2 regions of the Streptomyces sp. f51 genome follow, and region 1 is predicted to be linked to the other one. Evidence: riboswitches for the same ligand, from Rfam matches in the RefSeq annotation. Region 1 holds a riboswitch; the other holds the start of a gene.
What was found. Region 1 has a riboswitch for cyclic di-AMP ahead of WJM95_RS13000 (transglycosylase family protein). Riboswitches for the same ligand answer to the same signal wherever they lie in the genome.
Positions count from the first base shown of each region.

Region 2: it holds a riboswitch for cyclic di-AMP, as region 1 does, so the genes downstream of both, WJM95_RS15210 (M23 family metallopeptidase) here and WJM95_RS13000 (transglycosylase family protein) in region 1, are expected to answer to the same signal.

Region 1 covers NZ_CP149798.1:2,973,561-2,977,736, reverse strand. Annotated here, with positions in the region: gene WJM95_RS13010 (cytochrome P450) at 1-152, shown strand, start outside; gene WJM95_RS13005 (transglycosylase family protein) at 401-1,342, shown strand; cyclic di-AMP (ydaO/yuaA leader) riboswitch at 1,526-1,719, shown strand; gene WJM95_RS13000 (transglycosylase family protein) at 1,724-2,422, shown strand; gene eno (phosphopyruvate hydratase) at 2,755-4,041, shown strand.
Region 2 covers NZ_CP149798.1:3,486,250-3,490,425, forward strand. Annotated here, with positions in the region: gene WJM95_RS15205 (aldo/keto reductase) at 60-1,004, opposite strand; gene WJM95_RS15210 (M23 family metallopeptidase) at 1,163-2,197, opposite strand; cyclic di-AMP (ydaO/yuaA leader) riboswitch at 2,209-2,365, opposite strand; gene WJM95_RS15215 (PP2C family protein-serine/threonine phosphatase) at 2,535-3,725, opposite strand; tRNA gene WJM95_RS15220 (tRNA-Met) at 3,962-4,035, opposite strand; gene WJM95_RS15225 (dihydrofolate reductase family protein) at 4,095-4,176, opposite strand, start outside.

The sequences.
Region 1 (4,176 bases):
CCAGGCTGGAGGGGCAGGCCGCGCTCGGAACGCTCCTCAGCCGGCTTCCCGACATCCAACTCGCCGGAGAATCGGCCGATTTGCGCTGGCGCGGAGGGCTCATTATGCGGGGATTGCGCACGCTTCCGGTGGAGTTCACCCCGGTCAAATAGGCCTTGATCGGCCCATCGCCGACCCTTCGTCACCCCTGCTGAAGTGATCCTTCCGCATACCGGAAAGAGCGCTCCCACGGCTACCGGAACATGACGGTCCATCAAATCTGTGATCTTCGCGTGATCTGTACTGCATCGACTTGTAACCAGCGATCGACTGCGGCTACGTTCACCCATCAACGCGGCACCCATGCTTCCGGATTGACGGGAGCCGCGCTGCTCCCCGCTGTCACGCGAAAGGCTTCCGCATGCTCTCCGGGAACGGCCGTCACCGTCGCCCTCGTCAGGCTCCCGCGCTCATCGTCGCCGCGGGGGTGACCGGATCGGCGATCGCCATCCCGCTGCTCGCCGCGGCGAGCGCGAGCGCCGCCGACGGAACCACCTGGGACCGGGTGGCGCAGTGCGAGAGCGGTGGCGCGTGGAGCGCCAACCAGGGCAACGGCTACTACGGCGGCCTTCAGCTCGACCAGGACAACTGGGAGGCGCACGGCGGCCTCGACTACGCCCCGACCGCCGACCAGGCCAGCCGCTCGCAGCAGATAGCCGTCGCCGAGAAGGTGCTCGCCGACCAGGGTCTCAAGGCGTGGCCGACCTGTGGTCCGCTCTCCGGGCTCAGCAAGGGCTCGGGCGAGATCAGCGTCGACACGGGCGTGGCCGGCGACTCGTCGGGCGGCGACGACTCCAGTTCCTATGTTTCCTCCGGTTTGTCGACTACGCCCAGTTCGTCCGCTTCGAGTGACGCGTCCGGTTCGGGCGGCTCCTCGGCCTCGGCCGACAGCACCCCGGCGCCCAGCGCCTCGCAGACCTCCGGCACCGCGGACGCGACGGCGGACAAGACCGACAAATCGGCTGATTCGTCCAAGTCGGTCCAGAAGAAAGCCTCTTCGAGCGCCTCCGCCACCCCGGGCAGCGGTACCGGACGGCACCGCGGCGAGGCCTCCGAGAACACGGCCGGCGACGCCGCCGACGGCTCCGCCGGACGGCACGCGGCGAGCGCCGGGAGCGACACCGCCGACGCCTCGTACGCCGCACAGGTCTTGGGCAGCATCTGGGACGGTTCCGACGACCTCGGCCTCGGTACCGACTGGGACAAGCTGGCCGCCGCCGACACGTCGGCCGCCGACAGTGGTCCCGGCCTCGTCGTCCCTGGTCGGAGCATTGCCGTCGTCGCCGAAACGGCCCAGCAGTAGCGGGAGTTCGCGTCACGGTTCGCTGCGGAATGTCCCATTTGGTGCAAGTGAGAGATGGGTCTCAGAAGCCCTGATCGTCTTTGAATTTCCGCCGATCGACTGCTTACGGTCGTGACCGCTCGCCACAGCGGGCCCCGACGGTCGCAACGCCGAATCCTGCCAACGGCCGTACGGGAACAGTCGTCGCGTCATGCGCCGTAGGCAGGAGCGGGGGACCCAAGGTAAGTGCCGGGCCCGGGAGTCGAGAGACGTCCGGGATCGGCTTGGGGTGAAGCCGCGTGCCGGATGTCCTGGAGACGGGATCCGAGGCACGTGGCCGGGCAACTCATTCGGCCCGAACCCGACAGCTCACCTCGCAGGCGTCGGTGAGGGGATCTCTCCATGCTGTTCTCCAGCAAGGGCAAGCACCGCCGCCCGAACAAGGCCACCCGCGTCGCCGCTCTCGCCGGTGTCACCGGTGTCGCCATCGCCGCCCCGCTGATGGCGGCCGGCAGCGCCTCCGCCGCCACCGCCTCCGAGTGGGACGCCGTCGCCCAGTGCGAGTCCGGCGGCAACTGGTCGATCAACACCGGCAACGGTTACTACGGCGGCCTTCAGTTCTCCTCCTCCACCTGGGCCGCGTACGGCGGCACCGCCTACGCCTCGAGCGCCGACCAGGCCTCGAAGTCGCAGCAGATCGCCATCGGCGAGAAGGTCCTGGCCGCGCAGGGCAAGGGCGCCTGGCCGACCTGCGGCACCGGTCTGTCGAGCACCCCGTACGGCGGCGGCTCGGCCCCGGCGGCCCCGTCCGCGCCCTCCTCGTCGAGCGCCTCGCAGAGCGCCCCCGCCACCCGTACGACGGAGCAGCCCGCCTCCCGTTCCGCGGAGCGCCCCGCCGCCCAGAAGACCGTCACCACGCCGACCGGCAAGAAGGTCAAGAAGGGTGACGGCGAGTACAAGGTCGTCAAGGGCGACACCCTGAGCTCGATCGCCGAGAAGAAGCACGTCAAGGGCGGCTGGCAGAAGCTGTTCAAGCTGAACAAGGACATCGTCGCCGACGCCGACGTCATCTACCCGGGCCAGCAGCTGCACCTCCACTGAGCAGTGCGGCACGCCGGCCGACCGGCCTCCTTCGGCGGAGGGAGGCCGTGGACCGGCGCCGCACCGCCCGCGCGAGCGAAAGCTCCCTCGTGAGGCCCCCGCACGGAGACCTCCGAGGTTCCCCGTCCCCACGGGCTCCCCGCTCCGGCGCGTGTTCCCCCGCACGCACCGGAGCGGGGTTTTTTATGTCTTTTTTTGTTCCGTTCAGGAACAATATGTACGCTCAGTTCCGCTCAAGGGGTGGTCGATCGCTGGCCGATCCCCGTGAGCCGGTTAGGCTCATCCCGCGGGGCTGCCAAGCTCCGCGTACCCGCGTCACATCCCATAAGGAGATGCTCGTGCCGTCCATCGACGTCGTCGTAGCCCGGGAAATCCTGGACTCCCGAGGCAACCCCACGGTCGAGGTCGAGGTCGGCCTCGACGACGGCAGCACGGGTCGTGCCGCCGTTCCGTCCGGCGCTTCCACCGGAGCGTTCGAGGCCATCGAGCTTCGCGACGGTGACCCCAACCGCTACCAGGGCAAGGGTGTCGAGAAGGCCGTCCTCGCCGTCATCGAGCAGATCGGCCCGGAGCTCGTCGGCTACGACGCCACCGAGCAGCGCCTGATCGACCAGGCGATGTTCGACCTCGACGCCACCGACAACAAGGGCTCGCTCGGCGCCAACGCCATCCTCGGCGTCTCGCTGGCCGTCGCGCACGCCGCCTCCGAGGCGTCCGACCTGCCGCTCTTCCGCTACCTGGGCGGCCCGAACGCGCACCTGCTGCCCGTTCCGATGATGAACATCCTGAACGGCGGCTCGCACGCCGACTCCAACGTGGACATCCAGGAGTTCATGATCGCCCCGATCGGCGCGGAGTCCTTCTCCGAGGCCCTGCGCTGGGGCGCCGAGGTCTACCACACCCTCAAGAAGGTGCTGAAGACCAAGGGCCTGTCCACCGGACTCGGCGACGAGGGCGGCTTCGCCCCGAACCTGGAGTCCAACCGCGCCGCCCTCGACCTCATCGTCGAGGCCATCAAGCAGGCCGGCTACGTCCCCGGCGAGCAGATCGCGCTCGCCCTCGACGTCGCCGCGTCCGAGTTCTACAAGGACGGCAAGTACGAGTTCGAGGGCAAGTCCCGCTCGGCCGCCGAGATGACCGAGTACTACGAGGAGCTCGTCTCCGCGTACCCGCTCGTCTCCATCGAGGACCCGCTGTACGAGGACGACTGGGCCGGCTGGAAGGTCATCACCGACAAGCTGGGCGACAAGGTCCAGATCGTCGGCGACGACCTCTTCGTCACCAACCCGGAGCGTCTGGCCCGCGGCATCGAGGAGGGCTCCGCCAACGCCCTGCTCGTCAAGGTCAACCAGATCGGTTCGCTGACCGAGACCCTGGACGCCGTCGAGCTGGCCCAGCGCAACGGCTTCAAGTGCATGATGTCCCACCGTTCCGGCGAGACCGAGGACGTCACCATCGCCGACCTCGCGGTCGCCGTGAACTGCGGTCAGATCAAGACCGGCGCCCCGGCCCGCTCGGACCGCGTCGCCAAGTACAACCAGCTGCTGCGCATCGAGGAGATCCTCGACGACGCCGCGGTGTACGCGGGCCGCTCGGCGTTCCCCCGCTTCAAGGGCTGAGCGAGCACGGCCTTCTAGGGCTGAGCCGCACGGCTCGTCCCGCGCCCTCCGTACGTCCCCGTACCCGGTCCCGTACCGTGTGCGGGGACGTACGCACGTGACGGGCCCCCACCGCGGGCCGGCAGCGGGGAGGCG
Region 2 (4,176 bases), 510 kb from region 1:
GGCGGCGGCGCGCGGCCCCGGTGAGGCCCACCGGGAAGCGCGCGGCGCCGCCGAAGCCGTTACGCCGACGCCCGCGACAGGCGGGTCAGTTCCTCGTCCGTCAGCACCAGGTCCGCGACGCCCAGCAGGGCCGGGAGCTGCTCGACCGTGCGGGCGGAGGCGATCGGCGCGGCGACCGTCGGCTGTGCGGCCAGCCAGGCGAGGGCGACCGTCGGGACGGCGACGCCGTGGGCCCCGGCGATCTCGTCGAGGGCGGCCAGGACCCGCGGCCCGCGGTCCGTGGCGAGGTGCTTGGCCGCGCCGGCCGCCCGGGGCGAGTCGACCTCCGTGCCGGGGCGGTACTTGCCGGTGAGGAACCCGGCGGCGAGCGCGAAGTACGGGACGGCCGCCAGACCCGCCTGGGAGGCGACGTCCAGCAGGGCGCCCTCGTAGGTGTCGCGCGAGACGAGGTTGTAGTGCGGCTGGAGCGCGACGTAGCGGGCGAGACCCTCGCGGTCGGAGAACTCCAGGGACTCCCGCAGCCGCTCCGGCGAGATGTTGGAGGCGGCGATGTGCCGCACCTTGCCGGCCTTCACCAGGTCGTCGAGGGCACCGATGATCTCTTCGACCGGCACCTCGGTCTTGTCGAAGTGCGTGTAGTAGAGGTCGATGTGGTCGGTGCCCAGGCGGCGCAGCGAGGCGTCGGCCGCGGCCTTGATGTTGGCACCGGACAGCCCCGGGTAGGCGGGGTGCTGGCTGACCTTGGTGGCGACCACGATGTCCTCGCGGTTGCCGCGGGTCTTCAGCCACTTGCCGATGATGGTCTCGGACTCGCCGCCCTCGTTGCCCTCGACCCAGGCCGAGTAGGAGTCGGCCGTGTCGAGGAAGTTGCCGCCGGCGGCCGCGTAGGCGTCGAGCACCGCGAAGGACCGGGTCTCGTCGGCCGTCCAGCCGAAGACGTTGCCCCCGAGGGAGAGCGGGAAGACCTCGAGGTCGGACGCACCGAGCTTGCGAAGAGAAGTCATGTACGACCTCAACAGCCGCACCGGATGGATGTATTCCGCAATCACCTCGGGACGGCCCGGGTGGGCGCGGGGGTCCGGGCCCGCCTGACCGGTGGTCCTGACGCAGGGGGGTGGCGTCGGGACCACCGGGGATCAGGGGGCGAGGCCCTTGCCTGAGATCAGGGGTTGAGGCCCTTGCTCTGGAGCCATGCCATCGGGTCGATGCCGGTGGGGTTGCCGTCGGGGTGCACTTCGAGGTGCAGGTGCGGCCCGGTGACGTTGCCCGTCGCGCCCACCCGGCCGATGACATCGCCGGTGGCGACCTTCTGGCCCACGCTGACGGCGATGGAGGATTGGTGGCAGAACCACAGCTCCGTGCCGTCGTCGAGGGTGAGGATCGTGCGGTAGCCGTACGCGCCCGCCCAGCCGGCCTCGGTGACGGTGCCGCTGTGGATCGCCTTGATGAGCGTGCCGGTGGGCGCCGCGAAGTCGAGTCCGGTGTGGTACCCGGAGGACCACATCGAGCCGGCCTCGCCGAAGCGCGAGGTCAGGGTGTACGAGGAGGTCGGCAGCGAGTAGCTCTTGGCGAGTTCGGCGAGGCGCTCCTGCTCGGCCTTCGCCTTGGCCGCCTCCTCCGCCTTCTTCTTCGCGGCGGCGGCCTTGGCCTCCGCGGCGTCCTGCTGCTTGGCGGCAGTCGCGACGGCCTTCTTCGCGGCGGCGTTCTGGGCGGCCTGCTGCGAGGCGGTGTCGGCGCGGTTCTGCTGCGACTTGGCCTGCTGCATGATGCGGTCGCGCAGCGCCTCACCGGCGTCGGTGGCGCCGTGGGCCTCGTCGGCGGTGGTCAGACCGGCGCTGGTGAGCGGGGTCGTGGAGCCCTTGGGCGTGCTGGATCCGCTGTCCGATATCAGGGCCTTGGCCGACGCGGTGACCGACGACAGGTCGGGCAGCGAGATCGAGACGGGCGCCTTGCCCGGGGCGGCGCTCGCGATGCCGCCCCCGCCGACGGCGGCGATGACGCCGACGCCGAGAACCGTGGAGCTGCGGGCGAGTCCTCCGCCGCGCTGCTTGCCCGTGCGGTGCCGGCCGCGGACGGGAGCGACGGAATCCGCGGTGGGATTCCACTCCTCCCAGGTTTCCTCGTCCTTGCCGTAGCCGAAGGTGTGCGTTTCGTTCGGCGCGAACGGGGTTGGCTGAGCGGGCCGGTTGGACGCCACGTGGGCGCACTCCTTTCCTTCCATGCCGCCTACCGGGTTAGCTGACGGGTTCGGAGCAGGAAGGTCTCCTACGGGCGTACTGCCACCGTGCTGTTACGGCGGATTACGCTCGATTCACCCCACGATGTGGGTCCCCGGTTCCCTTGCGGGATTCGGCGCGTGCGCACGGAGCCACCTCTTGTGACGGCTGTTACGGCCGCGCTGCGTTATCGAACGTTAATAGACCCGGCCACTGAATTCCAAGATGTTCCGACTGATCGTTAACGCCTTTTGGTCTGGACTTTGGGGTCATGAGCGATGAAAAACGGGCGAGTTGGCCTCGCGCCGGCGGCCCGCGTCACGGGCGCCGGACGGCGAGCAGCGCCAGGTCGTCCGTCAGCGCGCCGCCCGTGTGTCGGCAGACGGCCTCGAAGAGGGCGGCCAGCAGCGCGTCGGGACCGGGGAAGACCCGACCGGCCAGCCAGGCGGCCGGGTCGTAGAACTCCCCCCGCGGATCGCGGGCCTCGGAGAGCCCGTCGGTGTGCAGGAGCAGCGTCGCCCCGCGCGGGAAGCGGTGCTGCACCGTGGGGGCGCACGGGCCACCCAGCTCGCTCAACCCGAGGGGAAGCGCGAACGTCTCGGCGGAGAGGACGGCGAGCGTGCCGTCCGGGCCCAGCAGGAGGGGCGGCGGATGCCCCCGGTTGACGACGCGTACGACGCCCTCGCCGCGCGGGATCTCGGCGAGGACCGCCGTGGTGAACCCCTCGGCCGCCTCGACGCCGTCACGGCGGGAGCCCGCGCGCGTCAGCGCCCGCTCCAGGCGCCCCGCGACGCCCTGGAGGGTCGCCTCCTGCTCGGCCGCCTCCCGGAACGCGCCGACCACCGTGGCGACGGCGGCCACCGCGGTCATCCCCTTCCCGCGCACGTCCCCGACGACCAGCCGGACGCCGTGCGGGGAGTCCTGCACCGCGTACAGGTCGCCGCCGATGAACGCGTCCTCCTGCGCCGCCTCGTAGCGGGCGGCGACCTCGAGTCCGGCGATCCGGGCCTCGGGCTCGGGCAGGACGGCGCGCTGCGCGAACTCGGCGATCTCCCGGACCGAGGCGAGCCGTTCGTCGCCGCGCCGGACCACGACGTTGATGAGGACGGCCAGGACGGCGGCCGTCGCCACGGTGACCACCTCGGTGACGGCGTCGACGTGCAGGACGATGCCGAGCAGGAGGTGGACCGTGAGCACCGCGCCGACGGCGAGGGCTCCGGCGAGAACGGTGCCGCGCGGCGAGGAGAGGGGTGCGGCGACCAGGGGCGCGGCCGTGAAGAAGGGGGCCGCGGTGAATTCGGCGGGGGTGAAGCAGTCGTAGAGGATCCCGGCGACGACGAGCAGCACGGGCAGGGCCCGGACGAAGGCGCGGACGCACACGAGCCTGCGCGGCCAGGCTTCGGCGGGTCCGGGTGGTGGAGCGCTCCCGGGCCGTCCGGCGCCGGGGGACGGACGGCCGGTCCGGTCGTCGTGTCGTCCGGTCCGCCGCTCACCTCCTGGCTGCCCCACGCGTCCAGAAGAACCGGTGCGGTGGCGGCGGGCGACCGGTGTGGCCCGACCGGGGGAGGACGGCACCCGCCGGCAAAAAAGACGGACCGGCGGAAAGAGGACCGGCGGAAACGAGGACCGATGGAAACGAGGACCGACGGAGGAAGGTCGGTGGACGGCCGGAGAAACAAGGCCGGTGGAAAGCACATGCCAAAGGCCGGAACTCGTGAATCCGAGTTCCGGCCTTTGGTCTTCAGTAGCGGGGACAGGATTTGAACCTGCGACCTCTGGGTTATGAGCCCAGCGAGCTACCGAGCTGCTCCACCCCGCGTCGTTGACACCAGTGTACGCCATTCGCGGGACCCGGAGCACACACTTTGAACCGGGCCCCTAGGGCCGGGCCGGCAGATGCCGGTTGGGGGCCTGGGCGCGGTCCGCGTACTCGGGAAGGACCACGACCTCGGCGCCCGCC